4 regions of the Streptomyces sp. NPDC058576 genome follow, and region 4 is predicted to be linked to each of the others. Evidence: riboswitches for the same ligand, from Rfam matches in the RefSeq annotation. Region 4 holds a riboswitch; each other region holds the start of a gene.
What was found. Region 4 has a riboswitch for cyclic di-AMP ahead of ACFWRV_RS04770 (NlpC/P60 family protein). Riboswitches for the same ligand answer to the same signal wherever they lie in the genome.

Region 1: linked by a shared signal. The riboswitch ahead of ACFWRV_RS26905 (M23 family metallopeptidase) and the one ahead of ACFWRV_RS04770 (NlpC/P60 family protein) in region 4 are both predicted to bind cyclic di-AMP.
Region 2: linked by a shared signal. The riboswitch ahead of ACFWRV_RS02825 (C40 family peptidase) and the one ahead of ACFWRV_RS04770 (NlpC/P60 family protein) in region 4 are both predicted to bind cyclic di-AMP.
Region 3: linked by a shared signal. The riboswitch ahead of ACFWRV_RS12085 (transglycosylase family protein) and the one ahead of ACFWRV_RS04770 (NlpC/P60 family protein) in region 4 are both predicted to bind cyclic di-AMP.

Annotation. Positions count from the first base shown of each region.
Region 1 covers NZ_JBHXPF010000046.1:25,846-32,713, forward strand. Annotated here, with positions in the region: gene ACFWRV_RS26890 (DNA topoisomerase (ATP-hydrolyzing) subunit A) at 1-663, opposite strand, end outside; gene ACFWRV_RS26895 (M16 family metallopeptidase) at 945-2,327, shown strand; gene ACFWRV_RS26900 (M16 family metallopeptidase) at 2,354-3,724, shown strand; cyclic di-AMP (ydaO/yuaA leader) riboswitch at 3,968-4,135, shown strand; gene ACFWRV_RS26905 (M23 family metallopeptidase) at 4,150-4,944, shown strand; gene ACFWRV_RS26910 (GntR family transcriptional regulator) at 5,123-5,830, shown strand; gene ACFWRV_RS26915 (HPr family phosphocarrier protein) at 6,035-6,316, opposite strand; gene ACFWRV_RS26920 (GNAT family N-acetyltransferase) at 6,475-6,868, shown strand, end outside.
Region 2 covers NZ_JBHXPF010000002.1:271,810-278,677, forward strand. Annotated here, with positions in the region: gene ACFWRV_RS02795 (8-amino-7-oxononanoate synthase) at 1-1,140, shown strand, start outside; gene ACFWRV_RS02800 (DUF397 domain-containing protein) at 1,133-1,393, opposite strand; gene ACFWRV_RS02805 (helix-turn-helix domain-containing protein) at 1,453-2,307, opposite strand; gene ACFWRV_RS02810 (ATP-binding protein) at 2,543-2,974, shown strand; gene ACFWRV_RS02815 (LysR family transcriptional regulator) at 3,006-3,947, opposite strand; gene ACFWRV_RS02820 (LysE family translocator) at 4,022-4,669, shown strand; gene ACFWRV_RS02825 (C40 family peptidase) at 4,735-5,205, opposite strand; cyclic di-AMP (ydaO/yuaA leader) riboswitch at 5,209-5,373, opposite strand; gene ACFWRV_RS02830 (hypothetical protein) at 5,859-6,164, opposite strand; gene ACFWRV_RS02835 (ATP-dependent Clp protease proteolytic subunit) at 6,202-6,807, opposite strand.
Region 3 covers NZ_JBHXPF010000012.1:35,704-42,571, reverse strand. Annotated here, with positions in the region: gene ACFWRV_RS12105 (SurA N-terminal domain-containing protein) at 1-369, shown strand, start outside; gene ACFWRV_RS12100 (nucleoside triphosphate pyrophosphohydrolase) at 443-1,471, shown strand; gene ACFWRV_RS12095 (cytochrome P450) at 1,742-3,067, shown strand; gene ACFWRV_RS12090 (transglycosylase family protein) at 3,255-4,289, shown strand; cyclic di-AMP (ydaO/yuaA leader) riboswitch at 4,577-4,759, shown strand; gene ACFWRV_RS12085 (transglycosylase family protein) at 4,765-5,472, shown strand; gene eno (phosphopyruvate hydratase) at 5,796-6,868, shown strand, end outside.
Region 4 covers NZ_JBHXPF010000004.1:106,646-113,513, forward strand. Annotated here, with positions in the region: gene ACFWRV_RS04760 (peptidoglycan DD-metalloendopeptidase family protein) at 1-1,067, shown strand, start outside; gene pcrA (DNA helicase PcrA) at 1,122-3,560, opposite strand; cyclic di-AMP (ydaO/yuaA leader) riboswitch at 3,851-4,017, shown strand; gene ACFWRV_RS04770 (NlpC/P60 family protein) at 4,025-5,212, shown strand; gene ACFWRV_RS04775 (hypothetical protein) at 5,274-5,627, opposite strand; gene ACFWRV_RS04780 (NlpC/P60 family protein) at 5,830-6,868, shown strand, end outside.

The DNA of each region.
Region 1 (6,868 bases), on a different contig from region 4:
GCGCATCAGCGTCTCGACGTCGGCGCCCGGGTGCTTGATCAGGTGGCGGGCGGCGGCGATGACCTCGCCCAGGTTGTGCGGGGGCATGTTGGTCGCCATGCCCACGGCGATCCCGGAGACCCCGTTGACCAGGAGGTTGGGATAGGCGGCGGGGAGGACGACCGGCTCGCGCTCCTGGCCGTCGTAGTTCGACTGGAAATCGACGGTGTCCTCGTCGATCGCCTCGGTCATCAGCGACGTGGCGTCGGCCATCCGGCACTCGGTGTACCGCATGGCGGCCGGCGGGTCGTCGTTGCCGAGGGAGCCGAAGTTGCCGTGGCCGTCGACCAGGGGGAGACGCATCGAGAACGGCTGCGCCATGCGCACCAGGGCGTCGTAGATCGAGGCGTCGCCGTGCGGGTGCAGCTTGCCCATCACCTCGCCGACGACGCGGGCGCACTTCACGTAGCCGCGGTCGGGGCGCAGTCCCATCTCGTTCATCTGGGACACGATGCGGCGGTGCACCGGCTTCATGCCGTCGCGGGCGTCGGGCAGGGCCCTGGAGTAGATCACCGAGTACGCGTACTCGAGGAAGGAGCCCTGCATTTCGTCGACGACGTCGATGTCGAGGATCTTCTCCTCGAAGTCGTCCGGCGGCGGGGTCTTCGTGCTACGGCGGGCCATCGCGGCTGCGACTCCTTCACAGATTCTGTTCGGACAACCTGAGCTTGTTTCGGGACAACACGAGCTAGTGACGCGGTCCATTGTGGACCGCCGCACTGACAACGCCGACCTCGACCCGTCCGAAGGCCGGTCCGAAGCGGCCCGGGCAGCACGTCAGCGTCGGCGTCCACGACACCATCGACGGAAACATCCACGGAACGGGAACTTCGCCAGGTGCCGGTGCGCTTGCTTAGAGTGGCAGGTCTGGCAGGAAGTCCAGTATCGCGATCGAAGGGACGTACATGCCCATGGGTCACACGGCCACCGCACAGGCCGGCTCCGGCGGCTTGACAGCGACCGAGCACCGCCTGGCCAACGGCCTGCGTGTGGTGCTCTCCGAGGACCATCTGACCCCGGTCGCCGCGGTCTGCCTCTGGTACGACGTCGGCTCGCGCCACGAGGTCAAGGGACGCACCGGTCTGGCTCACCTCTTCGAGCACCTGATGTTCCAGGGCTCGGGCCAGGTCAAGGGGAACGGTCACTTCGAGCTCGTCCAGGGGGCCGGCGGCTCGCTCAACGGGACGACCAGCTTCGAGCGGACCAACTACTTCGAGACCATGCCCACCCACCAGGTGGAGCTGGCGCTCTGGCTGGAAGCCGACCGGATGGGCTCCCTCCTCGCCGCGCTCGACGAGGAGTCCATGGAGAACCAGCGCGACGTCGTCAAGAACGAACGCCGCCAGCGCTACGACAACGTGCCCTACGGCACCGCGTTCGAGAAGCTGACCGCCCTCTCCTACCCCGAGGGCCACCCCTACCACCACACCCCGATCGGCTCCATGGCCGACCTGGACGCGGCCACGCTGGAGGACGCCCGCGCGTTCTTCCGTACGTACTACGCGCCCAACAACGCGGTGATCTCGGTGGTCGGCGACATCGACCCCGAGCAGACCCTCGCCTGGATCGAGAAGTACTTCGGCTCGATCCCGTCCCACGACGGCAAGCAGCCGCCGCGCGACGGGACGCTGCCCGAGACCATCGGCGAGCAGCTGCGCGAAGTGGTCCACGAGGAGGTGCCGGCGCGCGCCCTGATGGCCGCCTACCGCCTCCCGCACGACGGCACCCGCGCCTGCGACGCCGCCGACCTGGCGCTCACCGTGCTCGGCGGCGGCGAATCCTCCCGGCTGCACAACCGCCTGGTCCGCCGCGACCGTACGGCGGTGGCGGCCGGCTTCGGGCTGCTGCGGCTCGCCGGAGCGCCCTCGCTGGGCTGGCTGGACGTCAAGACGTCCGGCGGCGTCGAGGTCGAGACGATCGAGGCCGCGGTCGACGAGGAGCTGGCCCGGTTCGCCGCCGAGGGGCCCACGCCCGAGGAAATGGAGCGGGCGCAGGCGCAGTTGGAGCGCGAGTGGCTCGACCGGCTCGGCACGGTCGCCGGCCGCGCCGACGAACTGTGCCGCTACGCGGTCCTGTTCGGCGACCCGCAGCTCGCCCTGACCGCCGTGGGCCGCGTCCTGGACGTCACGGCGGAGGAGGTGCGCGCGGCGGCGGAGGCTGCTCTGCGCCCCGACAACCGGGCGGTGCTGGTGTACGAGCCCATCGAGCCGGCCGACGAGGCGGACGAGGGCGACGAGGGCGAAGCAAGCGCCGAGGGCGCCGACGCGCACGAGGGGGCGGACAAGTGAGCGACGCCGCCGTGACTGGAGTAGCCATGGAGTTCCACCCGCAGCCCACCGCCGGCACGGCCCGCCCCTGGGCCTTCCCGGCTCCCGAGCGCGGCGCCCTGCCCAACGGGCTGACCGTGCTGCGCTGCCACCGCCCCGGCCAGCAGGTAGTCGCCGTGGAGATCTTCCTGGACGCGCCCCTGGAGGCCGAGCCCGACGGCCTGGACGGCGTGGCCACGATCATGTCGCGGGCGCTCTCCGAGGGCACCGACAAGCGCAGCGCCGAGGAGTTCGCCGCCGAGCTGGAGCGCTGCGGCGCCACGCTCGACGCGCACGCCGACCACCCCGGCGTCCGGGTCTCCCTGGAGGTCCCGGCCTCCCGGCTGGCCAAGGCGCTCGGTCTGGTCGCCGAGGCGCTGCGGGCCCCGGCCTTCGCCGAGAGCGAGATCGAGCGCCTGGTGGGCAACCGCCTCGACGAGATCCCGCACGAGCACGCCAACCCGTCCCGGCGGGCCGCCAAGCAGCTCTCCAAGGAGCTGTTCCCGGCCACCGCCCGGATGTCCCGCCCGCGTCTGGGCACCGAGGAGACGGTCCGGCGGATCGACGCCGTCGCCGTCCGCGCCTTCTTCGACGCCCACATCCGCCCGTCCACCGCGACGGCCGTGATCGTCGGCGACCTCACCGGCATCGACCTGGACGCGCTGCTGGCGGAGACCCTCGGAGACTGGTCGGGCAACGCGGGCCAGGCCCGCCCCGTGCCGCCCATCACGGCGAACGACACCGGCCGCGTGGTCATCGTGCACCGCCCCGGCGCGGTCCAGACCCAGCTGCTGATCGGCCGGATCGGCGCCGACCGGCACGAGCGCGTGTGGCCCGCACAGGTGCTCGGCACGTACTGCCTGGGCGGCACCCTCACCTCCCGGCTGGACCGGGTGCTGCGCGAGGAGAAGGGCTACACCTACGGGGTGCGCGCCTTCGCCCAGGTGCTGCGCTCCAGCGGCCCCGACTCGGGCGGCGCGGCGATGCTCGCGATCAGCGGCTCGGTGGACACCGAGTCCACCGGACCGGCCCTGGACGACCTCTGGAAGGTTCTGCGGAAGCTGGCCGCCGAGGGGCTGACCGACGCCGAGCGCGAGACGGCCGTTCAGAACCTGGTGGGCGTCGCCCCGCTGAAGTTCGAGACCGCCGCCTCCGTCGCGAGCACGCTGGCCGACCAGGTCGAGCAGCACCTCCCCGACGACTACCAGGCCCACCTCTACGCCCGGCTCGCCGAGACCGGCACCGTGGAGGCGACCGCCGCCGTGGTCAACGCCTTCCCGGTGGACCGGCTGGTCACGGTCCTCGTGGGGGACGCCGCGCAGATCGAGGAGCCCGTGAAGGCCCTCGGCATCGGAGAGGTGTCCGTCGTCACCGGCTGACACCGCCGCGGAACACGGCCGCCCCCGTGCGACCACTGCCGCGAACAGGACCCCGACGGAAGGGATTTCGTCGGGGTCCTGTTTGTTTGCCCGTTTAGTGCACTTCACCCATTTTTGGGGGAGAGGTTGCCTGTCTGCCCTGTGGGATGCGCGACAAATCCCCTTGTCCGTTTGGTGGGGGGAAGTCGCCCCGCCTAGCGTCGGCTCGGCTGTCCGTCACCCGTATGCCGCAACCGCGGCGCCGGGCAGTCATCGCCGAGTCCCCGTCAGGCGCGAGCCTAGGGGAGCCGGGGACCCACGCAGTCCCTGGGGTGAATCGGAGGCCCGTGCCGCGAACCGGCGCGGGAATCCGTAGGAGACCTTCCTGCTCCGAACCCGTCAGCTAACCCGGTAGGCGAGAAGGAAGGAAAGGAACCAGCCCCTCCATGGCGTTCACCCGTGCCACCGGGAAGCACCGTGCCCCGAGCCGCCTCACGCGTCGGAGCGCCCAGGTCGCCGGCATCGCGGCCCTGGCCACCACCGGAGTCATCGGCTCGCTGTCCTCCCCGGCTCTCGCCGCGGACACCGAGGCCGCCAAGTCCGCCGACACCGGCCTCACCCAGGCCGTCTCCCTCGAAGCCACCCTCGCCGAGCGGATCGACGCGCAGGCGAGCGCCCAGAAGCAGCAGGCCGACGCGATCGCCGAGGCGAAGGCCAAGGCAAAGGCCGAGGCCCGTGCGAAGGCGGCGGCCGAGCGAAAGGCCGAGGCCCGCGCCAAGGAGGTCCGCGAGGAGAAGGCCCGGGCCGCCCGCGCCGCCGAGCGCGCCCGGCTGAACGCCTTCCACCTCCCGGTCGCCGGCTCCCACGTCACCACCGGGTACAACACCGGCGGCTCGCTCTGGTCCTCCGGCAGTCACTCCGGCGTGGACTTCCAGGCCGCCTCCGGCAGTTCCGTCGTCGCGGTCGGCGCCGGCACGGTCGTCGAGGCCGGCTGGGGCGGCGCGTACGGCAACAACATCGTGCTCCGGATGAAGGACGGCACGTACACCCAGTACGGCCACCTCTCCTCGATCGGCGTCTCCGTCGGCCAGAGCGTCTCCTCCGGCCAGCAGATCGGCCTCTCCGGCTCCACCGGCAACTCCACCGGCCCGCACCTGCACTTCGAGGCCCGCACCACCCCCGACTACGGCTCCGACATGGACCCCGTCGGCTACCTGCGCTCGCACGGTCTGAACGTCTGACGCACCCCGCGTGACCCCCGTCCGAAGGCCCCGGCGCCCGCCGGGGCCTTCAGCAATTCCGGCGTGAAGATATCCATGGATTCCGGCCTGCCATCGGAAATTCCGGCGGATTGCCATAGAGTCACGGAACAGACGTCGGGCGGCCGCGTTTCGCGGGGATCAAGGCGGAGGTTCGGACATGCGCATTCCCGCGCATTCGGTATGCACGGCAATCCGTGACGACATCGTCTCCGGTGTCTACGAGCGAGGCAGCCGCCTCACCGAGGAGCTGCTGGCCCGCCGCTACGGGGTCTCCCGGGTCCCGGTCCGCGAGGCGCTGCGCACCCTGGAGTCCGAGGGGTTCGTGGTCACCCGCAGGCACGCCGGCGCCTGTGTCGCGGAGCCCACCGTGCAGGAGGCGGCCGACCTCCTGGAGGTCCGGACGCTCCTGGAGCCACTGGGTGCGGCACGCGCCGCGCAGCGCCGCACGGAAGCCCATCTGAAGGTGCTCCGGGGCCTGGTCAGGCTGGGCCAGGAGCGGGCCCGCCGGGGCGAGGGCGAGGATCTGCGCTCGCTGGGCGGCTGGTTCCACGAGACCCTCGCCCAGGCCTCCGGCAGCCCCGGGCTCATCGCGCTGCTCACCCAGCTCCGGCACAAGATCGCCTGGATGTACGCGGTCGAGCAGGAGTCCCGCCCGGTCGATTCCTGGGCCGAGCGCGGCGCGATCGTGGACGCCGTGGCGCGCGGCGACGCGGAACGGGCGAGGGCGCTGACCGCCCAGCACGCGGAACGCTTCACCGCCGCCCACCGGCTCCGCCGCCCGGATCTCCCCGGGCGGCGCGCCGCCCCCGTCCCCCCGGTGAGAAGTTCGCAACACGGCGTAAACACCGCGGGCGTCCGTCATTAACAGAAGAGCCGTATACAAAGAGAAGCGATTTCGGATGCGTCATTGACGCTGCCTGAATGCGTCATTCGCGATGCCCAAATGCGCCCTTCGCGCTGCCCGAATTATCGAGGCGCGATTCTTTCGTGAAAGCGAAAGAGCCGTGATCCCTTTACGGGGTCACGGCTCTCGCACGGGTCGAATCCGGACGGGCCGGAGTCGGAGGGGTCAGACGGTCTCCGGAAGCTCTTCCAGACCCTCGGCGACCAGCTTGGCCAGCCGGTCCAGAGCGGCCTCGGCGTCGTCCGCGTCGGACGCGAGCACGATCTCCTCGCCACCCTGGGCGCCCAGGCCGAGCACGGCGAGCATGGAGGCGGCGTTCACCGGGTTGCCGTCGGCCTTGGCGATCGTCACGGGGACGCCGGAGGCCGTGGCGGCACGGACGAAGATGGAAGCGGGGCGGGCGTGCAGGCCCTCGGCCCAACCGACGTTTACGCGGCGCTCAGCCATGGTTCTGCCCTTCACATATCAACGGTTGTCTAGACCAGTCTCTCATGCAGTGCGTGGTGCTGTGCCCGGCCTCCCGTCCGGCTGCCCGGTCCGGGCCCCCTCAGACTGCCCCGGCACCGATCCCTCCGCGACCGGGCTCCCCGCCGTACGCTTTGGCCATGGAGCCCACGCCGGAACAGAGTCCGCATCACGCGTACCCCGACCACTGGGAAGCGGACGTGGTGCTCCGCGACGGTGGCACCGCGCGCATCAGGCCGATCACCACGGACGACGCCGAGCGACTGGTCAGCTTCTACGAGCAGGTGTCCGACGAGTCGAAGTACTACCGGTTCTTCGCCCCGTATCCGCGGCTATCCGACCGGGACGTGCACCGCTTCACCCATCACGACTACGTCGACCGGGTGGGACTGGCCGTCACGATCGGCGGCGAGTTCATCGGGACCGTCCGCTACGACCGCATCAACGACCAGGGCCGCCCCGCCTCCGCGCCCGCCGACGAGGCCGAGGTCGCCTTCCTCGTCCAGGACGCCCACCAGGGCCGCGGAGTCGCCT
Region 2 (6,868 bases), on a different contig from region 4:
TGGATCGACGCCGAGGCCCGCGGCCGGGCCGCCGCCGGACTCGTACGCACGCTGCGTCCACGCGACGCCGAGCCGGAGCTGCTGGACCTCGCGAGCAACGACTACCTGGGCCTCACCCGGCACCCGGAGGTCACGGCCGCCTCGGCCGATGCCGCCCTTCGCTGGGGGGCGGGGGCGACGGGGTCCCGGCTGGTCACCGGCTCCACCGCCCTGCACGCCGAACTCGAACGGGAGCTGGCCGCGTTCTGCGGCTTCGAGGCGGCCCTCGTGCTCTCCTCCGGCTACGCGGCCAACCTCGCCGCCCTGACCGCGCTGTCCGGGCGCGGCTCCCTCATCGTCTCCGACGCGGGCAACCACGCCTCGATCGTGGACGGCTGCCGGCTCTCCCGCGCCGAGACCGCCGTCGTCTCCCACGCCGACCCGGACGCGGTCGCCAAGGCGCTCGGGGCCCACGACGGCCGGTCCCTCGCCGTCACCGACTCGGTCTTCTCCGTCGACGGCGACGCCGCTCCGCTCCCCGCCCTTGCCGAGGCCTGCCGTTCCGCGAACGCCGCCCTGCTCGTCGACGACGCCCACGGCCTCGGCGTCCTGGGCGACGGCGGTCGCGGCGCGCTCGCCGCCGCCGGCCTGGCGGGCCGCGACGGGATCGTGGCCACGCTCACCCTGTCCAAGTCGCTGGGCAGCCAGGGCGGAGCGGTTCTGGGGCCCGCCCGGGTCATCGACCACCTGGTCAACACGGCCCGTACGTTCATCTTCGACACCGGACTCGCCCCGGCGGCGGCCGGCGGCGCGCTCGGCGCGCTCGACGTGCTGCGCCGGGAGCCCGAACGGGCGGCCCGCGCCCGTGAGGTGGCCACCGCGCTGTTCACGCGGCTCACCGCCGCCGGGCTGCGGGCGGTCCGGCCCGACGCGGCCGTCGTCTCCGTCCGGGCGCCCTCGGCGGACGCGGCGGTGCGCTGGGCGGCCGACTGCCGCACGGCCGGGATGGCGGTGGGCTGCTTCCGCCCGCCGTCGGTACCGGACGGCATCTCCCGGCTGCGGCTCACCGCCCGCGCCGACCTGACCGAGGAGCAGCTCACGACCGCGGTGGCCACGATCGTCGCCACCGCTCCCCGGCCGGCGGACGCTCCGGTCAGCTGACCCCGCGCGGCCGCCCCGCGGGCGACGACGTGAAGGGTCGGGCAGGCCCCAGACCCGTGACGAACGTGCTCCAGGCCGCCGCCGAGAAGCGCAGCGGCGGCCGGTCCACGTCCTTCGAATCGCGTACCGCGAGCAGGGCGCCGAACAGCGCGGTCTCCACGCAGTTGTTCATCCCGGTCGAGCGGCTGCTGCGCCGCCACGACGCGGTGGACGGCGCCCCGGGCGACGGCTGTGGTGCGGAACGGTCGGACATGGTGGCCCCCTCGGGCAGTCGGACGGTCCGGCGGGACCCGGCCGGACGGCCCGGTTCCGCTAGCCGCGGCTGATCGCGGTGATGAGGTCCAGCGAGCGTTCGGGCGACAGCGCGTGCGCCTGCAACGTACGGAAGGCCGAGCTGTACGCCTCAAGGTCTTCTTTCCGTTCCAGATAGAGGCTACTCGTCAAGTGGTCAAGAACGACCACATCCAGATCAGAAGTGTTCGGAAAGGAGAAGATAACGAAAGGGCTGGTGAGTCCGACGTACCCGCCCACCGAGAACGGCAACACCTGCAACTGGACATGCAGGAGTTGGGACACCTGGATCAGGTGGTGCAGCTGATCCCGCATCACCGCCGCCCCACCCACCTCGCGATGGAGCACCGCCTCGTCCAGGACGGCGGTGAACCGCAGCGGCGGACTCGCGCGCAGCACCCGCTGGCGGGTCAGCCGGACCTCGACCAGGGAGTCGAGCCGGCCGTCCGGTAACCCGTCCAGTGAGGCTCGGGTCACGGCCCGTGCGTATCCGGCCGTCTGGAGCAGCCCCGGCACCACGGAGGTCTCCAGCGTCCGGACCGTACTGGCCTGCGACTCCAGACTGATGAAGTCGCGGTACTGCGGCGGGATCAGCCCCCGGTAGGCGTGCCACCAGCCCGAACCGCCGCCGCCCGCCGACCCCGCGAGGACTTCCAGCAGCGAACGCAACTGGGTGTCCCGCACCGCGTAGACGTCCAGCAGCCGCGAAACGTCGGCCGGCGTCACCCCGCTGGCGCCCGTCTCGATGCGGCTCACCTTCGACTGGTGCCAGCCGAGCAGCCGCGCCGCGTCCCGGCTGGTCAGGCCGGAGGCGCTGCGCAGGCTCCGCAGCTCCTCACCGAGCTTGCGCCGCCGGACGACGGGGCCGTGCAGCATGCCGGTCTCCTTCTGCTGTCGGGAAGGGCCGGTCCGTCACCGGGGCCGGCCCGCAGGGAGGTCAGTGTGCCGCCCGCCCACGCCGTACGGGTCCCGAATTCACCGCTTCGAGCGACAGATATATGCATATCTTGGCCGAACCCCGTTACAGGGAGCTGCATCGATGGCAATCTGGCGCGAAGCACAATCCTGGCCGACCGTCGGTCGGCCGGGGCGGGAAAGGGACGGCGTCGCCATGGCAGACCATCAGGAAGCAACCGTCACTCTGCCGAGCGATCCGGTCTCGGTCTCCTCGGCCCGCAGACATGTCGCCAGGACCCTGACCCAATGGGGCCTGCCCGACGACAGCGAGTTCGCCGACACCATCCGCCTGATCGTCTCGGAGCTGGCCACCAACGCCGTTCAGCACACCTTCGGCCAGTCGCCCACCTTCACCGTGGATCTGCGCCTCGAACGCGACGAGGAGCTGTATCTCGGCGTCACGGACAGTCACCCCCGCTGGCCGCAGCGACTGCCCGCCGCCGTACGGCAGGACAACGGGCGCGGCATGGTCATCATCCGGGCACTGGCCAAGGAGCGCGGCGGGCGGCTCCAGGTCACCCCGACCGCCGAGGGCGGCAAGACGGTCTGGATCGCGCTCCCGTGGGTCGTCGCCGTCCAGGGCTGATCCCGGCGGAGCACGGGGAGAGCCGGGGGCGTCAGCCCGCGGACGGCCGATTCGCCGGTGCTGCCGTGCCGCCACGGCCGAAGCCGCTGCGCAGCAGCGCGAGCAGCGTCCCGGCAGCCGCGCTCGACCGGTCGCCCCGGTGCGCGACCGAGATGGTCCTCCGGAACGACGCGGGCTCCAGTCGACGGACCGACAGCGGGGCCGCCGCCATCGAGGCGACCATCTCCGGCACCACCGCCACCCCGAGACCCGCACTGACCAGCGCGCACACCAGCGCGTACCCGGGCGATTCGCAGACCACCGCGGGCGTCGCCCCGGCCTCGGCGAGCGCGCTCTCGACCCCGTGCCGGGGCGGGTGAGTGGGCGCGCTGCTGATCAGCGGCCGCCCCGCCAGCTCGCTGACCGGCAGCCGACCGGTGCCCTCGGCGAGCCGGTGACCCGCCGAGGTGACCAGCACCAGCTCCTCGACCAGCAGGGGTTCGACGAGGACACCCACCGGCAGGGGGCCCGCCGTCGCCGGTTCATAGGCATGCGTCAGAGCGAGGTCCACCTCGCCCGCGACCACGGCGGCGACCCCGCCGGGCGGTTCGTACTCGGCGACGGTCAGCTCGACCTCCGGATGAGCCCGCCGGAACGCGCTGAGGACCGGGGGCAGCAGATGGATCCCGGCCGTCGTGAACGTCCCCACCCGCAGCCTGCCGCCCGAGAGCCCGGCCAGTTGCGCCAGCTCGTGCCGCGCCTGGTCCAGCTCGTCCAGCACCCGCCGGGCCCGGCCCGCCAGCAGTTCGCCCGCCGCCGTCAACCGCGCACCGCGATGGTGGCGCACCAGCAGCGCCGCCCCGGCCTCCCGCTCCAGCTTGGCCAGCTGCTGGGAGAGCGCGGGCGCGGTGTAGCCCAGGCGGGCGGCGGCCCGGGTGATCGATCCGGCCTCCGCGACCGCCACGAGTGCCGCGAGCCGTGTCGGGTCGTACATGAAAGCGTTCCTTTAGGTAGACCCAGAAGATTGCAAGTACACGCTAAAGGCTCCGCCGGTCCAAGGTGGACCTCATGGACGCACAACTGATCGCCTTCACGGGGGTCGCCGCCGGTATGGTCGCGCTGCCCGGCGCCGACTTCACCGTCGTCGTACGCAACGCCCTGGCCTCACGCGCCGCCGGCCTGGCCACCGCGCTCGGCGTCGCCGGGGGGCTGCTGGTGCACACCGCACTCGCGGTCGCCGGACTCGCCGCGGTGCTCGTGACGATGCCCGTGCTCTTCCGCACCGTCCAGCTGCTCGGCGGCGCGTACGTGCTCTACCTCGGGATCAGCACGCTGTACGCGATCCGGCGTCGCGGAGCGGCGGACGGCGACGGAACTCCCGAGGACGCGCCGGGGCGGCCCGTGCCCGGCGAGTTCGGACGCGCGGTGCGCCAGGGGTTCCTGACCAACGCGCTGAACCCCAAGGCCCCGGTCCTCTTCCTCAGTCTGCTGCCGCAGTTCGTGCCCGACGGCCAGCCGCCCCTGCCCCGGACCCTGTTGCTCGCGGCCCTCGTGGTGGTGCTGGCGCTGATCTGGTTCCCGGCCGTGGCCCTGCTCGTGGACCGGCTGGGCCGGTGGCTGCGCCGACCGCGTACCGCCCGCGCGATCGAGGGCGGCAGCGGTGTGGCGCTCACCGGTCTGGGACTCGCCCTGGTCACCGGCCCGCTGCTGCGCTGAGGACGTCGCGGGCGCCCTCAGCGGCCGCCCGTGACTCCCGCACGGAAAGAGCGTCCGGCCGGAGGTCAGCGGACCCTTCCGTACCAGACGCTCTTGGACCAGATTTTCGCCAGTCGCACCACGTCCCCCGATTTGGGGGAGTGCCAGATCTTCCCGGCCCCGGCGTAGATGCCCACGTGGTAGACGCTGCGCCCGGAATGGAAGAAGACGAGGTCGCCGCGTTTGCGCTGCGACTTCGCGATATGGCGGGTCTTGTTGTACTGCTGCTGTGCGGTGCGGGGAAGCTTCTTGCCGGCCTTCTTGAACGAGTAGACCGTCAGGCCCGAACAGTCGAAACGGCTGGGGCCGGCCGCTCCGTATTTGTAGGGAGCACCCTTCTTCGACGCGGCGACCTTCAGGGCCTTCGTCGAGTGAGCGGCGGCCTCGGCGTCGCTCACCATGCCGGGCGCCAGCATCGTGGACGTCACGGCCAGGGTGAGCACCGAGGCCGTACCGACCCGGGCGAACAGAGACGGGACATGAACCTGCGCAGACATGCGCAACCCTTCGTCAGCCGCCTGTGAAGGATGACCTGTCGGGTTCGGGCTGGCGAAGTTGCCCGGCCGCTTGACGCGGCTTCACCCCGAGGGCTTCCCGGTCTCCCGGTCGGCCCGTTGTGCTCGGGTCCTCCACTCCTGCCGATCCACTTCTGTCGACCAGTCATCCGGGCGGCGGCAGGACTCGGCGTCCGCCCGGACCGCCCCGCCGCGGTGGCGGGGGCTGTTCGTCCCAGGGATCTTGACGCACTCCGTGCCGGATTTCCGAGCTGAAACGGTGGTTTGTGAGTCTCCTCACCACTGATCCATTCAGGTGGACAGGCCCGATTCGCGCTCGCCGACGAGCCGGGCGCACACCCTCGTACCAGCGACGAAAGGGCGCATTTCGAGTACGGGCCGGGCGTCGAACGCAAGTTGAGCAGTCGCTCGCGCGGGTGATCTCCTACGCCGAACGAGCGAGGCAAATCGATCGCGGGACCGGGCGTGTCGTGCGGCGGGCGACCGGTCCGCCCCCGTTTGATGTCCTCCCCGCTCCAACAAGGCGCCCGCCCCGACCCCGTGAGGCCGTTCTGCCCGCTCCAACGGGGCGCTCGCCCCAGCCCCGTGAGGCGCTTCCGGCCGTCTCCGTATCGTGCTTCCGGGTGCGGAGCGGGTCAGTTCACCGTCGGCGGCATCGCGACCCGGCCCGCCCGGCGCTCCCCGTCCAGGACGCGCAGGGCCCGCGCCAGGGTGGCCGCGTGGAGCCGCGACTCGCCCCGCTCGTGCATCAGGGCCAGGGCGTCGCGCAGGGCCGCCGCGCCGGAGGCGAGGGCCTGGGCGGCTCGCAGCGCGCTGTAGGTGTCGCCGCCGTGGGCCGGGTTGATCCGGCCCACCTGGTCGAGCACGGCCAGATAGCAGTCGACGAACTCGCCCTCGGCGCGGGTCAGCGCGGGCAGGGGCGGGAACTCGGGTGGCTCCATCGGCGTTTCCCCTCGCGTCGTACGGCGGCCGGGAGAGTCAGCGGTTCTCCACGACGTGGTCGACCAGCCCGTAGGCGAGGGCGGCCTTCGCGTCGAGGATGGTGTCGCGCTCGATGTCGGCGGTGACCTGCTCCGCGGTCCGGCCCGTGTGCCGGACCAGCATGGCCGCGAACATCTCGCGGGTGCGCACCAGTTCGCGCGCGTGGATCTCCAGGTCGGACGGCTGGCCCCGCATCGGCTCCTCCAGCGCGGGCTGCTGAATGACTACCCGCGCGCCGGGCAGTGCATGTCGACGCCCCTTTGCCCCGGCCGCCAGCAGGGCCGCCGCGTAGGAGCCCGCCTGCCCCAGGCAGAAGGTCTCCACCTCGCAGGTCAGGAACCGCATCGTGTCGTAGACCGCGGCCATCGCCTGGAAGGTGCCGCCGGGTGAGTTGATGTAGAGCGACAGGGGCCGGTCCGGATCGGCGTGCTCCAGGTACATCAGCTGGGCGATGAGGTCGCTCGCCGCGGTGTCGTCGATCGGGCTACCGAGGAAGACGATCCGCTCGGACAGCAGCTTGGAGTACGGGTCCAGCGTCCTGGTTCCGGTCGCGGTGCGCTCGGTGAACTCGGGCAGGACGTAGCGGGCGGCGGGGCGGATCATGGCGTGCCTCTCTCCTGGAACTGACCATCCGTCTGTCCGTCCGTCCCTGCGTAAAAAATGT
Region 3 (6,868 bases), on a different contig from region 4:
GGAGTCACGGTCTCCCGCAAGGAGATCCAGGAGATGCGGCAGGCCAGCCGCGCCCAGCAGGGCGGCGAGGAGCAGTTCGAGGCGATGATGCTCCAGCAGCGCTGGGTGGCCCCGGACCAGATCGACGCCGACATGCGCCAGGAGGTCCAGCTCCCGAAGCTGGCCCGGGCGCTCGGCGCGGACCTGGGCACGCCCGCCGGTCAGCAGGTCGTCGGCGAGGCCCTCACCAAGGCGTCGAAAGCCCTCGACATCGACGTCAACCCGCGCTTCGGCACCTGGGACGACCAGAAGATGCAGCTCGGCAACTACAGCGCTCCCTGGATCACCCAGCGCACGAAGTTCACCCCGGAGCAGCCGACAGGAGCCTGAGCCGGCCCCGGCCGCGGGGTGCGCTGCCGTTCGCCCTCGCCGCAGCCACCGCGGCCGGAGGTAGGTTCGCAGGGTGAACGCCGAAGCCCCACACGCCTCCGTCGAGCCCCCCGCCGACCCCGGCCGCATCGTCCTGCTCACCGCCAGCCACCGGGTCGCGCCCGGCCTGCTGTCCTGGCCGGCCTGGCAGACGCTGCACGCCGCCGACCGGGTCCTCACCGCCGACCCGGACCAGCCGCAGCTCCCGTACCTCCGCGAGGCGGGCGTACGCGTCGAGCACGCCACGCCCTCCGCGGACGAGCTGGTCGCCGACTGCGCGGGCGGCCGGACGGTCGTCGTCCTGACCGGCGGCGAGGGCAACGGCCCCCTCACCGACGGCCTGGCCTGCCTCGGCGGCTCGGGCCGGGTGGCCATGCCGGACCTGGAACTGCTCCCCGGCTCGTACGACCTGCCCGGGGCCCGCCTCCTCGACCTGGTCCAGGTCATGGACCGGATCCGCCGCGCGTGCCCCTGGACCTCGCAGAAGACGCACAAGGGCCTCGCCAAGTACGCCATCGAGGAGGCGTACGAACTGGTCGAGGCGATCGAGGACGGCGACCGCGACGAACTCCGCGAGGAGCTGGGCGACGTCCTGCTCCAGGTCGTCTTCCACGCGCGCATCGCCGAGGAGGATCCCGAGGAGCCCTTCGCCATCGACGACGTCGCGGGCGGCCTCGTCGAGAAACTGATCCACCGCCACCCGCACGTCTTCGGCGACGAGACCGCCGAGACCCCGGAGGACGTCCACGCGCACTGGCTGCGCACCAAGGCGATCGAGAAGCAGCGCACCTCGGTCACCGAGGGCGTCCCCCTCGGCCAGCCCGGCCTGGCCCTCGCCGCGAAGCTCGGCAGCCGGGTCCGTACGGCCGGCCTCGACGTGCCCCTGCCGACGGGCGGTCCCTCGTCCGACTCCATCGGCTACGAGCTCCTCGCCCTCGCCGTACGCGCCGAGGCGAACGGCGCCGACCCCGAGGCCGCCCTCCGCGCGGCGGCCCGCGCCTACCGCGACGCGATCCTGGCGGCGGAGGGCGGGGCGGGTCAGTACGGTGACACGGTGACCTGAGGGGCCGCGCGGGAGGCGGGGGACGGGACTGCCACCGCGAGCTGGAGGCCCGGGTCCGCGAGGCGCGGCGGGACGGTGGGCTGGTGGTGGCCGGCGCGCCGCTCTCCGGCAGGACCCGGACCTCGTGGGCCGCCCCTACCGCCTTGGGCTGCTCCTGGCCGAGCGTGCGCAGCAGCGGCTGACCAGGGCGGCCGAGGGGGCATCCCTTGCCGCGCCCGCCCTCCCCGCACTCAGTGAGGTCACCGACCCCCCGCCCGATAACGTCAAGGCGTGAACGACAGCCCCGCCCCCGGCACCTCCGAGCCCTCCGCCTGCCCCCACGCCACCCCTGACGAGGCCGCCCCCGAACTCTTCACCTGGGAGTTCGCCACCGACCCCTACCCCGCCTACGCCTGGCTCCGCGAGCACCGCCCCGTGCACCGGACCGCGCTGCCCAGCGGGGTCGAGGCCTGGCTCGTGACGCGGTACGGGGATGCCAAGCAGGCGCTCGCCGACGCGCGGCTCTCCAAGAACCCGGCCAACCACGCCGAGTCGCCGCACGCCAAGGGGAAGACGGGGATCCCGGGGGAGCGCAAGGCGGAGCTGATGACGCATCTGCTCAACATCGACCCGCCGGACCACACCCGGCTGCGCCGGCTCGTGTCCAAGGCGTTCACCCCGCGCCGGGTCGCGGAGTTCGCGCCCCGCGTGCAGGAGCTGACGGACCGGCTCATCGACGGGTTCATCGAGGACGGCAAGGCCGACCTCATCCACGACCTCGCCTTCCCGCTCCCCATCTACGCCATCTGCGACCTGCTCGGCGTCCCGCGCGAGGACCAGGACGACTTCCGGGACTGGGCGGGCATGATGATCCGGCACGGTGGCGGGCCGCGCGGCGGGGTCGCCAGGTCGGTGAAGAAGATGCGCGGCTATCTCGCCGAACTCATCCACCGCAAGAGGGAGGATCCGGGCGACGACCTGATCTCCGGGCTGATCCGGGCCAGCGACCACGGCGAGCACCTCACGGAGAACGAGGCGGCCGCCATGGCGTTCATCCTTCTCTTCGCCGGGTTCGAGACGACGGTCAATCTGATCGGGAACGGGATGTACGCGCTGCTGCGCCACCCCGAGCAGCGCGCCGCGCTGCAGGCTTCCCTGAACGCCGGGGAGAGCGCGCTGCTGACCACCGGGATCGAGGAACTGCTCCGGTTCGACGGGCCGGTCGAGATGGCGACCTGGCGGTACGCCACCGAGGCGCTGACCCTGGGCGGCGAGGAGATCGCCGCCGGGGACCCCGTACTGGTGGTGCTGGCGGCCGCCGACCGCGACCCGGAGCGGTTCACGGATCCGGACACTCTGGACCTCGCACGGCGTGACAATCAGCACCTCGGTTACGGGCACGGCATCCACTACTGCCTGGGGGCGCCGCTGGCCCGTCTGGAAGGGCAGACCGCGCTGGCCACGCTCCTGAGGCGCCTTCCTGACCTGCGACTTGCGGAAGAACCTGCCGATTTGCGCTGGCGCGGCGGGCTCATCATGCGCGGACTGCGCACCCTTCCCGTCGCGTTCGAATCGGGAGGCCGTTCCGAAAAAAGTGACGGACTGTCAACTCTGTGACTTTCACGTGATCTGCGCTGCATCGACTTGTGACACACGTTCGAGTCCCGCTAGGTTCACGGTTCGACGCGTCGGCCGCACCTTGCTCACGCGTCACTTGCGCGCCGACGCAGACACGGAATCCCCACGGAATCCCGCTGCGCGGCGCTCAGGTCACTCGCTTGTCAGTCGCACGGAAGGCATACCCATGGGCTCCGCGAACGGCAGACACCGCCGCCCTCGCCAGGCACCGGCCATCGTCGTCGCCGCAGGCGTGACGGGATCGGCCATCGCCATCCCGCTGCTCGGTGCGAGCGGCGCAACCGCCGCCGAGGCCTCCACCTGGGACCGGGTCGCGGAGTGCGAGAGCGGCGGCATGTGGAGCGCCGACCTCGGCAACGGCTATTACGGCGGGCTCCAGTTCTCGCAGGAGACCTGGTCGGCGTACGGCGGCACGGCGTTCGCGCCCCGCGCCGACCTCGCCAGCCGCTCGCAGCAGATCTCCGTCGCCGAGAAGGTCCTGGACGACCAGGGCCCGAAGGCGTGGCCCAGCTGTGCGGTGATCTCCGGGCTCGCGGTGGACGGCAGCCTGCCCGGCGTCGACCCGGGCACCTCGCCGTCCCCCGACCCGTCCGCCGATCCGTCGGAGGACCCCTCGGCCTCGCCGACGGGCGAGGCGGACGCAACCGGCGAAGCGGATGAATCCGGCAAGTCCGGGGAAACCGATGAGTCCGGCAAGGGTCAGAAGGAGAAGGGCAAGGACAAGGGTGACGGTGCGGGGGAGGAGAGCGATGCTCCGGACTCCTCCGTGACGCCCTCCGACCCGCCGCCCTCCGGCACCCCCGACGCCTCGGACCCCTCCGCCGCCCCCGACGCCTCGAACGGCAAGGGCGGCAAGCACCGCGGCGCCCCCGCGCCCGAGGAGGCCGACGCGGACCGGCGGGACGGCCCCCGCGAATCCGGTCGGCACGCCTCGCGCGGCGACGGCGACGCGCGGGACGGCGACGCGGCGACCGCCGACGGGTACACGGTGCGGGCCGGCGACAACCTCTGGGCGATCGCTGACGCACAGGAACTCCCCCAGGGCTGGAGCGGCCTGTACGAGGCCAACAAGGACCTCCTGGGCTCCGACCCGGACCTGATCCTGCCCGGACAGAACCTGGATCTGGGGCTGGACGGGAGTGCCGGCCAGGCTGCGTCGGAGAGCGGCGAGGAGCCCGCCGGGGCGCCCGTAGCCAACTGATGCAATTCGGGAAAAAGCCCCGAAAGTAGAGGCAGTTAAGAGGCCTATGTCCACTTTGCGTAAGTGAGACATGGGTCTCTTTGCTTCAACTCGTGCGTCTCGCCCGGCCGATCCGGGCGAATCACCCCCGACCTGCGGAAACGACCCGCCGACCACCGCGAGTTCGGGCTGATTGCCCCCTATGTCCATCTTTGAATGTCGGGGTTGCCTGTGTTTACGGTCTAACCGCTCGCACCGCGGGCCCCGTCGACCGTCACGCCGAATCCTGCCGTCGGTCGAAGGGAACAGACGCGTAAGCGCCGTAGGCAGGAGCGGGGGACCCAGGTAAGCCGCCGGGTCCGGACGCCTCGTCGAGAAGACGGGGACGTACGGGACCGGCTAGGGGTGAAGTCGTGCGCAAGACCGCGCGACCGGGCAACTCATCAGCCCGAACCCGACAGCTCACCTCGTAGGCGTCGGTGAGGAGATTCGTTCCATGCTGCTGAACAGCAAGGGCAAGCACCGCCGCCCGTCCAAGGTCACCCGTATCGCCACCCTCGCGGGTGTCGCCGGTGCCGCCGTCGCCGTCCCGCTGATGGGCGCGACCAACGCCTCCGCCGCCTCCGTCGAGACCTGGGACGCCGTCGCCCAGTGCGAGTCCGGCGGCAACTGGTCCATCAACACCGGCAACGGCTACTACGGCGGACTGCAGTTCTCGCAGTCCAGCTGGGCCGCCGCCGGTGGTACGCAGTACGCCTCGCGCGCCGACCTGGCCTCCAAGGACCAGCAGATCGCCGCCGCCGAGAAGCTTCTCGACCTGCAGGGCCCGGGCGCCTGGGCCTGCGCCGGCGCCGGCGGCCTCACCAACGACGGTGTGGACCCGGGCGTGAACCCCGGCGGCTCCGGCCAGTCCGAGAGCAAGCCCGAGCAGGCGCAGCCCGAGCGCCAGGCCGAGCAGCCCACCACGCGCAGCGAGCAGCGCGAGGCCCCCGAGGCCGAGAGCAAGAAGACCGTCACCACCCCGACCGGCGAGAAGGTCCAGAAGGGCGACGGCGAGTACAAGGTCAAGGCCGGCGACACCCTGAGCAAGATCGCCGACAAGGAAGGTGTCAAGGGCGGCTGGAGCAAGCTCTTCAAGCTCAACGACGACATCGTCAAGGAAGCGGACCTGATCTTCCCGGGTCAGCAGCTCCACCTGAAGTAATCGCCGTCTCTCCTCCCCGGAGGGGAAGGGTCCGGCGGCACTTCCCCTCGCACGGCTTCCCGGCCCGGCGCGCTCTTCCCCCCAGCGCGTCGGGCCGGGTTCTGCGTGAGCGGCAGGCGTCCGGAGGTCCGCATGTGTTCACCTCTTGGTGTTACCGCTCAGTAGATTTCTAGAGTTTTGTCCCGTGATGCAGGTTCTTGGGTCCTTTTTCGTCCCAGGAGGCGGGCGGTCGGCCGGCCGACGCGGCCGGGCCGGATAGGCTCGTGTCGCAAGGCCACAGTGACCCTGCACAACCAGTGTCAGATCCCAGAAGGAGATGCCTCGTGCCGTCCATCGACGTCGTCGTAGCCAGGGAAATCCTCGACTCCCGGGGCAACCCCACGGTCGAGGTCGAGGTTGGCCTCGACGACGGCAGCACGGGTCGTGCTGCCGTTCCGTCCGGCGCCTCCACCGGTGCGTTCGAGGCTGTTGAGCTTCGCGACGGTGACCCCAACCGCTACCAGGGCAAGGGCGTCGAGAAGGCCGTCCTCGCCGTCATCGAGCAGATCGGCCCGGAGCTCGTCGGGTACGACGCCACCGAGCAGCGCCTCATCGACCAGGCGATGTTCGACCTGGACGCCACCGAGAACAAGGCCTCGCTCGGCGCGAACGCCATCCTCGGCGTCTCGCTGGCCGTCGCGCACGCCGCCTCCGAGGCGTCCGACCTGCCGCTCTTCCGCTACCTCGGCGGCCCGAACGCGCACCTGCTGCCCGTTCCGATGATGAACATCCTGAACGGCGGCTCGCACGCCGACTCCAACGTGGACATCCAGGAGTTCATGATCGCGCCGATCGGCGCGGAGTCCTTCTCCGAGGCCCTGCGCTGGGGCGCGGAGATCTACCACACGCTGAAGAAGGTCCTCAAGACCAAGGGCCTGTCCACCGGACTCGGCGACGAGGGCGGCTTCGCCCCGAACCTGGAGTCCAACCGCGCCGCCCTGGACCTCATCGTCGAGGCCATCACCGAGGCCGGTTACGTCCCGGGCCGTGACGTGGCACTCGCGCTCGACGTCGCCGCGTCCGAGTTCTACAAGGACGGTGTCTACGAGTTCGAGGGCAAGTCCCGCTCGGCCGCCGAGATGACCGAGTACTACGAGGAGCTCGTCTCCGCGTACCCGCTGGTCTCCATCGAGGACCCGCTGTACGAGGACGACTGGGCCGGCTGGAAGGTCATCACCGACCGCATCGGCTCCAAGGTGCAGATCGTCGGCGACGACCTCTTCGTCACCAACCCCGAGCGCCTGGCCCGCGGCATCGAGGAGGGCTCCGCCAACGCCCTGCTCGTGAAGGTCAACCAGATCGGTTCGCTGACCGAGACCCTGGACGCCGTCGAGCTGGCCCAGCGCAACGGCTTCAA
Region 4 (6,868 bases):
ACACGGGCGCCTACGACGCGACCGCCTGGAACACCGGCGCCACGCCCGGGGACGCCGCGTACGAACTCGAACAGACGTCGTACCCGCTGTACGAACAGCAGTCGGCCGACGCGACGGCACCCGAGGCGTCCGCCGAGCCGGACCACGAGGCGAGGGAGCCGGTCGCCGACCCGTCCTCCACCGCCGAGTTCGCCGCTCTCGCCCACGACTTCGCGCCGGACGCCGTCCCGGACGTGACCCCGGAGCCGGACGCCGGGGGCGACTCCCCCGCCCCGCACTCCGGGAACCGCTCCGCGGTCCGTGCCCCCGCCCCGCGCAACCGGGCCCGCCGTCGTACCCCCGCCAAGCGCTCCGCCCTGCTGACCGTCGCGGTGCCCTCCGCCTGTGTGATGAGCGTCGCGGGGATCGCCGCCGCCTCGGTCGGCGGGATGCCCGGCGGCGAGGAGAAGCCGGAGGAGACGACCACCTCGCTGGCGGTCGCCGACCCGAGCACGGTCAAGCCGGTCGCCGCGAACAACCGGCTGGACAGCCAGTTGGAGCAGCTCTCCGAGGGCAGCGACGACTTCCGTGAGCGCGCGAGCCGCACCCAGGAGCGCATCGACCTGCGGGAGCGGCAGGCGGCGGAGAAGAAGAAGCGCGAGGAGGAGGCCGCACGCCGTGAGGCGCTGCGACCCAAGTTCGTCCTGCCGGTCAAGCAGCACGGGCTCAGCGCCTACTACGGTCAGGCGGGCGTCAACTGGATGTCCGTGCACTCCGGCATCGACTTCCCCGTCTCGTACGGCACCCCGGTGATGGCCGCGACCGACGGCACCGTGCGCACCCAGCTGAACAGCGCCTACGGGGTCATGGCGATCGTGACCGCCGCCGACGGCACCGAGACCTGGTACTGCCACCTCAGCAGCACCAAGATCCGCTCGGGCCCGGTGAAGGCCGGTGACGTCATCGCGTACTCCGGGAATTCGGGCAACTCCACCGGTCCGCACCTGCACTTCGAGGTCCGGCCCGGCGGCGGCGCGGCGATCGACCCGCTGGTGTGGCTGCGCAGCAAGGGCGTCAACCCGACCTGACGGAACGGCAGGAGAGCGAGGGGGGAGGGCCGAAGCCCTCCCCCCTCGCTCGTCCTACAGCTTCTCGACCGGCGCGTACCGCAGGAGCAGCTTCTTGGGGCGCTCGTCGCCGAAGTCGACCGTCGCCTTGGCCTGGTCGCCGTGGCCCTCGACGGCCGTCACCGTGCCCAGACCGAACTGGTCGTGCGTGACCCGGTCCCCGACCGCCAGGGCGACCGTCGGCTTCTCCGCGCCGCGCCGGGTCGCGAAGCCCGAGGGGCCGGAGCGGGAGCGGGAGGAGGAGAGCGAGGACGTGATGCCGGAGGTGGGCCCGGCGGGGGCGGCCATCGGGCCCTTGCGCTTCCAGTCCAGGTGCGCTTCCGGGATCTCCTCCAGGAAGCGCGAGGGCGGGTTGTACGAGGGCTGGCCCCAGGCGCTGCGCATCGCGGCCCGGGTCAGATAGAGCCGTTCGCGGGCGCGGGTGATGCCGACGTACGCGAGGCGGCGCTCCTCCTCCAGCTCCTTGGTCTGGCCGAGGGCCCGCATGTGCGGGAAGACGCCGTCCTCCATGCCGGTGAGGAAGACGACCGGGAACTCCAGGCCCTTCGCCGTGTGCAGGGTCATCAGCGTGATGACGCCGGAGCCGTCCTCGTCCTCGTCGGGGATCTGGTCGGAGTCCGCGACGAGCGCGACCTTCTCCAGGAACTCCGCGAGCGTGCCCGCGCCTTCCTCGTCGCCGCGCTCCTGCTCGAATTCGAGGGCGACGGCGGCGAGTTCCTGGAGGTTCTCGATGCGGGTCTCGTCCTGCGGGTCGGTGGAGGCCTGGAGTTCGGCGAGATAGCCGGTGCGCTCCAGGACCGCTTCCAGCACGACGGCGGGCCCGGCGCCGGACTCGACGATCGTGCGCAGCTCCTCCATCAGCGTGTTGAAGCGCTTGACGGCGTTGGACGAGCGGGCGGCCATGCCGTACGCCTCGTCGACGCGGCGCAGGGCCTGCGGGAAGGAGATCTTCTCGCGCAGCGACAGGGCGTCGATCATGGCTTCGGCGCGGTCGCCGATGCCGCGCTTGGGGACGTTGAGGATGCGGCGCAGCGGGACGGTGTCCTCGGGGTTGGCGAGGACCCGGAGGTAGGCCAGGACGTCCCGGACCTCCTTGCGCTCGTAGAAGCGCACGCCGCCGACGACCTTGTAGGGCAGGCCGACGCGGATGAAGATCTCTTCGAAGACACGGGACTGGGCGTTGGTGCGGTAGAAGACGGCGACGTCGCCCGCCTTGGCGTCGCCCGCGTCGGTCAGCCGGTCGATCTCGTCGGCGACGAACTGCGCCTCGTCGTGCTCGGTGTCGGCGACATAGCCGGTGATGCGGGCGCCGGAGCCGGCGTTGGTCCAGAGGTTCTTGGGGCGGCGGCTCTCGTTGCGCTCGATGACGGCGTTGGCGGCGGAGAGGATCGTCTGGGTGGAGCGGTAGTTCTGCTCCAGCAGGATCGTCGTCGCGCTCGGGTAGTCCTCCTCGAACTGGAGGATGTTGCGGATGGTCGCGCCCCGGAAGGCGTAGATCGACTGGTCCGCGTCACCCACCACGCACAGCTCGGCGGGGGCGTCGGCCTCGCCGGCCGGGCCGACCAGCTCACGGACCAGGGTGTACTGGGCATGGTTGGTGTCCTGGTACTCGTCGACGAGGACGTGGCGGAAGCGGCGGCGGTAGTGCTCGGCGACGTCCGGGAAGGCCTGGAGGAGGTGGACCGTCGTCATGATGATGTCGTCGAAGTCCAGGGCGTTGGCCTCGCGCAGCCGGGCCTGGTAGAGCGCGTAGGCCTGGGCGAGGGTCTTCTCGAAGCCGTCGGCGGCCTGTCCGGCGAAGGTCTCCTCGTCGATGAGCTCGTTCTTGAGGTTGGAGACCTTGGCGGTGAAGGACTTCGGCGGGTAGCGCTTGGGGTCCAGGTCGAGATCGCGGCAGACCAGGGCCATCAGGCGCTTGGAGTCGGCGGCGTCGTAGATCGAGAACGACGAGGTGAAGCCGAGCTTCTTCGACTCGCGGCGCAGGATGCGGACGCACGCGCTGTGGAAGGTCATGACCCACATGGCGTTGGCGCGCGGGCCCACCAGCTGCTCGACGCGCTCCTTCATCTCGCCGGCGGCCTTGTTGGTGAAGGTGATCGCGAGGATCTGCCCGGGGTGCGTCCCGCGCTCGGCCAGCAGGTGGGCGATGCGATGGGTGAGCACCCGGGTCTTGCCCGAGCCGGCCCCGGCGACGATGAGCAGCGGGGATCCGGCGTGCACGACGGCGGCGCGCTGCTCGGTGTTCAGCCCGTCGAGCAGCGCGGCGGAGTCGATCACCGGGCGCGGGTGACCGTCGCGGTAGTAACCGTCCCGGGGTGGCGGGGGCGCGTCGTAGACGCCCTCGAAGAGTCCCTCCGGCACCGCTTCGGGCGCGTGGTCCTCGGGGGGCGGCGGGGGGCCGTCCTCCGCGGGCTGGAGGCCGGTCAGGAAATTGTCGTCAAAGAGGCTGCTCATCGCCTCCCGAGTCTAGGCGGCCGGACTGACAACCTTCCGCCGAAGCCCAGAAGCGGTCGGAAGCGGGCTCCGGCACCGCCCGCCGACACGCCCGTACCGGGTACGCACGGAGAACGGACGTCCACGTTCCGTGAAGGAGCACCCGGTCGGAGGGGGTGAGGGCGGCCCGATCCGGAAAGGTCACGAAAATGTATCGGGCATATCGCTCATCGTCCTTCCCAGCGGCGGGGCGCTTTGGCTAGCGTGCTCGGTCAGGTGATCCGTACCTCCCTGAGGCGAACCGCGCCTAACGGACACCTCTGCCGAATCCGTCCTGCCCTCCAGGCAGTTCGGAACCGGGGACCCACACGCAGAACCGGGGTGAATCGGTCCGTGAGCCCGTATCCGGACCGTAGGACAGCCTTCCGTTCCGTCCGAACCCGACAGCTAACCCGGTAGGCGGTCCACGGAAGGAGATGCCGGTCTTGGCATCGCATCGCAAGCCGCGCACGAAGGTGCGCACCACCACCCCTGCCGTCGGGCTGACGACGGCCGCGCTGGCCTCCGTGACGCTTCTCTCCACGCAGAGCGCCACGGCCGCGCCCGCGGAGCCGAAGCCCGCCATCGAGGAAGTCCAGAAGAAGGTCGACGCCCTGTACCGGCAGGCGGGCACCGCGACCCAGGAGTACAACCGGGCCAAGTCCGCCTCCGCGTCCCAGCAGAAGAAGGTCGACACGCTGCTCTCGGACGTGGCGAAGCGGACCGAGAAGATCAACGAGGCGCGCCGGGCGCTGGGCTCCTACGCGGCGGCCCAGTACCGCAACGGCGGCATCGCGCCCACGGCGACGTTCTTCCTGGCGGACGACCCGCAGGGGTACTTCGACCAGAGCCGGCTGATGGACCGGGCGACGGAGCGGCAGCAGCGGGCCGTCGCCGAGTTCCGCACGCAGCAGGCCTCGGCGGCGAAGAAGCGCGCGGAGGCGGTGAAGAGCCTGGAGACCCTCACCGAGACGCAGGCCACGCTCGCCTCCAGCAAGAAGGACGTGCAGGCCAAGCTCACCGAGGCCCGCGGCCTGCTCTCCCGGCTGACCGCCGAGGAGAAGGCGCGGCTGGCGGAGCTGGAGCGCAAGAAGGAGGCCGAGGCCAAGGAGAAGGCGGCGAAGCTGGCCGCCCGCCAGGCCGCCGAGGCGAAGGAGAGGGCCGAGGCGGAGGAGAAGGCCCGCGAGGAGGCCGCGAAGGAGTCCGGCGGCGGTTCGGGCACGGGCCCCGGTTCCGGTACGGGCACGGGTTCCGGCTCCGGCTCCGGTACGGGCAGCGGTTACGCCGCCAAGGCGGAGAAGGTGCTGGCCTTCGCCCGCGCCCAGATCGGGAAGCCGTACGTGTGGGGGGCGTCGGGCCCCTCCAGTTTCGACTGCTCGGGGCTGACGCAGGCGGCCTGGCGGGAGGCGGGTGTGACGCTGCCCCGGACGACCTGGGACCAGGTCGAGGTCGGGACCCGGGTCGCCACGTCCGATCTGCTTCCCGGGGATCTGGTCTTCTTCTACGACGACATCAGCCACGTCGGCATCTACAAGGGCGACGGGATGATGATCCACGCCCCGAAGCCGGGTGCGAACGTGCGCGAGGAGTCGATCTACTACATGCCGATCTACGGGAGCGTGCGCCCGGCGTAGTCACGCGTGCGGGGCCGGGGGCGGGCCGTGAGCGGCCGCCCCCGGAGACCCTGGGCCGGTCTCAGGTCCAGACCGTGGCGATGAAGATGTTGACGACCGTCAGCCCGCCGACGGCGATGAACGCGCCCTTGTCGACCTTCTCCTCGTCCCGCTTGACGTAGACGAGGGCGAGGATCACGACCAGCAGCGCCAGCTTGATGCCGATCTTGACGTTGTTCACGGCCTGGTCGTCGGCCTGGTTGAGGCCGACGAGGGCGACGCCGGTGACGAGCATGGTCAGAGCTCCGTGGAGCATGGCCGGGCCGAAGCGGGCGGTGCCCTCTCCCATGGCCTTCATCTGCGTCAGGAAGCCGCCCAGCAGGGAGGCGATGCCGATGATGTGCAGGGCGACGAAGACATTGATGAGTACGTCCATGGCTCGGGAGCCTAGCCATGGCCAAAGGTGGACCTGTCAGTGAGGCAAGCCTTCCTTGAGCGCTTCGGTCATCGGTGACCGGCGAAACGTCACATCAGGGCAATAGCTGTCATGGCGACTCTTTTCTCCGCGCCGGGATTAGCGTCCATCCCGGACCCGCCGCCATCCCCGGTGGGCAGCCGACAGGAAGGATGCCGCCCCCGTGGCAGCGCACCGCAGGTCAGCTCACCGAAAACCCAAGCAGCGCCCGCTCACCGGCCCTGCTGCCCGCACCGCCGCCACCCTGGCGCTCGCCGGGGCCGCCACCGCCGGCTCGGTCACCGGGGCGGGCGCGGCCCCCGCCGAACCGGCCCCCACCGCCGCCCAGGTCAAGGCGAAGGTCGACCGGCTCTACCACGACGCCGAGGTCGCCACCGAGAAGTACAACGGGGCGAAGGAGAAGGCGGCCACCGCCACCCGCACCGTCGAGGCCCTGACCGACGAGGCCGCCCGACGCACCGACCGTCTCAACACCGCCCGGCACGCGCTCGGTTCGCTGGCCACCGCGCAGTACCGCTCCGGCACCCTCGACCCGGCCCTGCAACTGGCGCTCTCCTCCGACCCCGACGCCTATCTGGAACGCGCCTCCTACCTCGACCGGGCGGGCGACCGGCAGAGCGGCCTGCTGCGGAACATCAAGCGGCAGGTCTCCCAGATCACCCGCGTCAAGGCCCGCGCCGACCAGGAGAACGAACGCCTCGCCGCCCGCCGCGCCGAACTGCACGAGCACCGCACGGCGATCCGCACGAAACTGGCCGACGCCCGGAAGCTGCTGGACACGCTGACCGTCGCCGAGCGCGCCGACTTCGATCGCGTCGCCGACGCCCGGCACGGCGGCGGCCCGGCCCACGCCGACCGCTCCACGGTCCGCGGCGGCCCGGCCGCGGCCCCCGGCTCCCGAGCCGGACAGGCCATCGCCTTCGCCCACGGCGCGATCGGCAAGCCGTACGTCTGGGGCGCGACCGGCCCGAACGCCTTCGACTGCTCGGGCCTGACCCAGGCGGCCTGGAGGGCGGCCGGCGTCAGCCTGCCCCGCACCACCTACACCCAGATCAACGCCGGACAGCGGATCCCGCGCTCCCGACTGGCCCCGGGAGACCTGGTGTTCTTCTACTCCGGGATCAGCCATGTCGGCCTCTACATCGGCGACGGCCGGATGATCCACGCCCCGCGCCCGGGAGCACCGGTCCGCATCGCGCCCG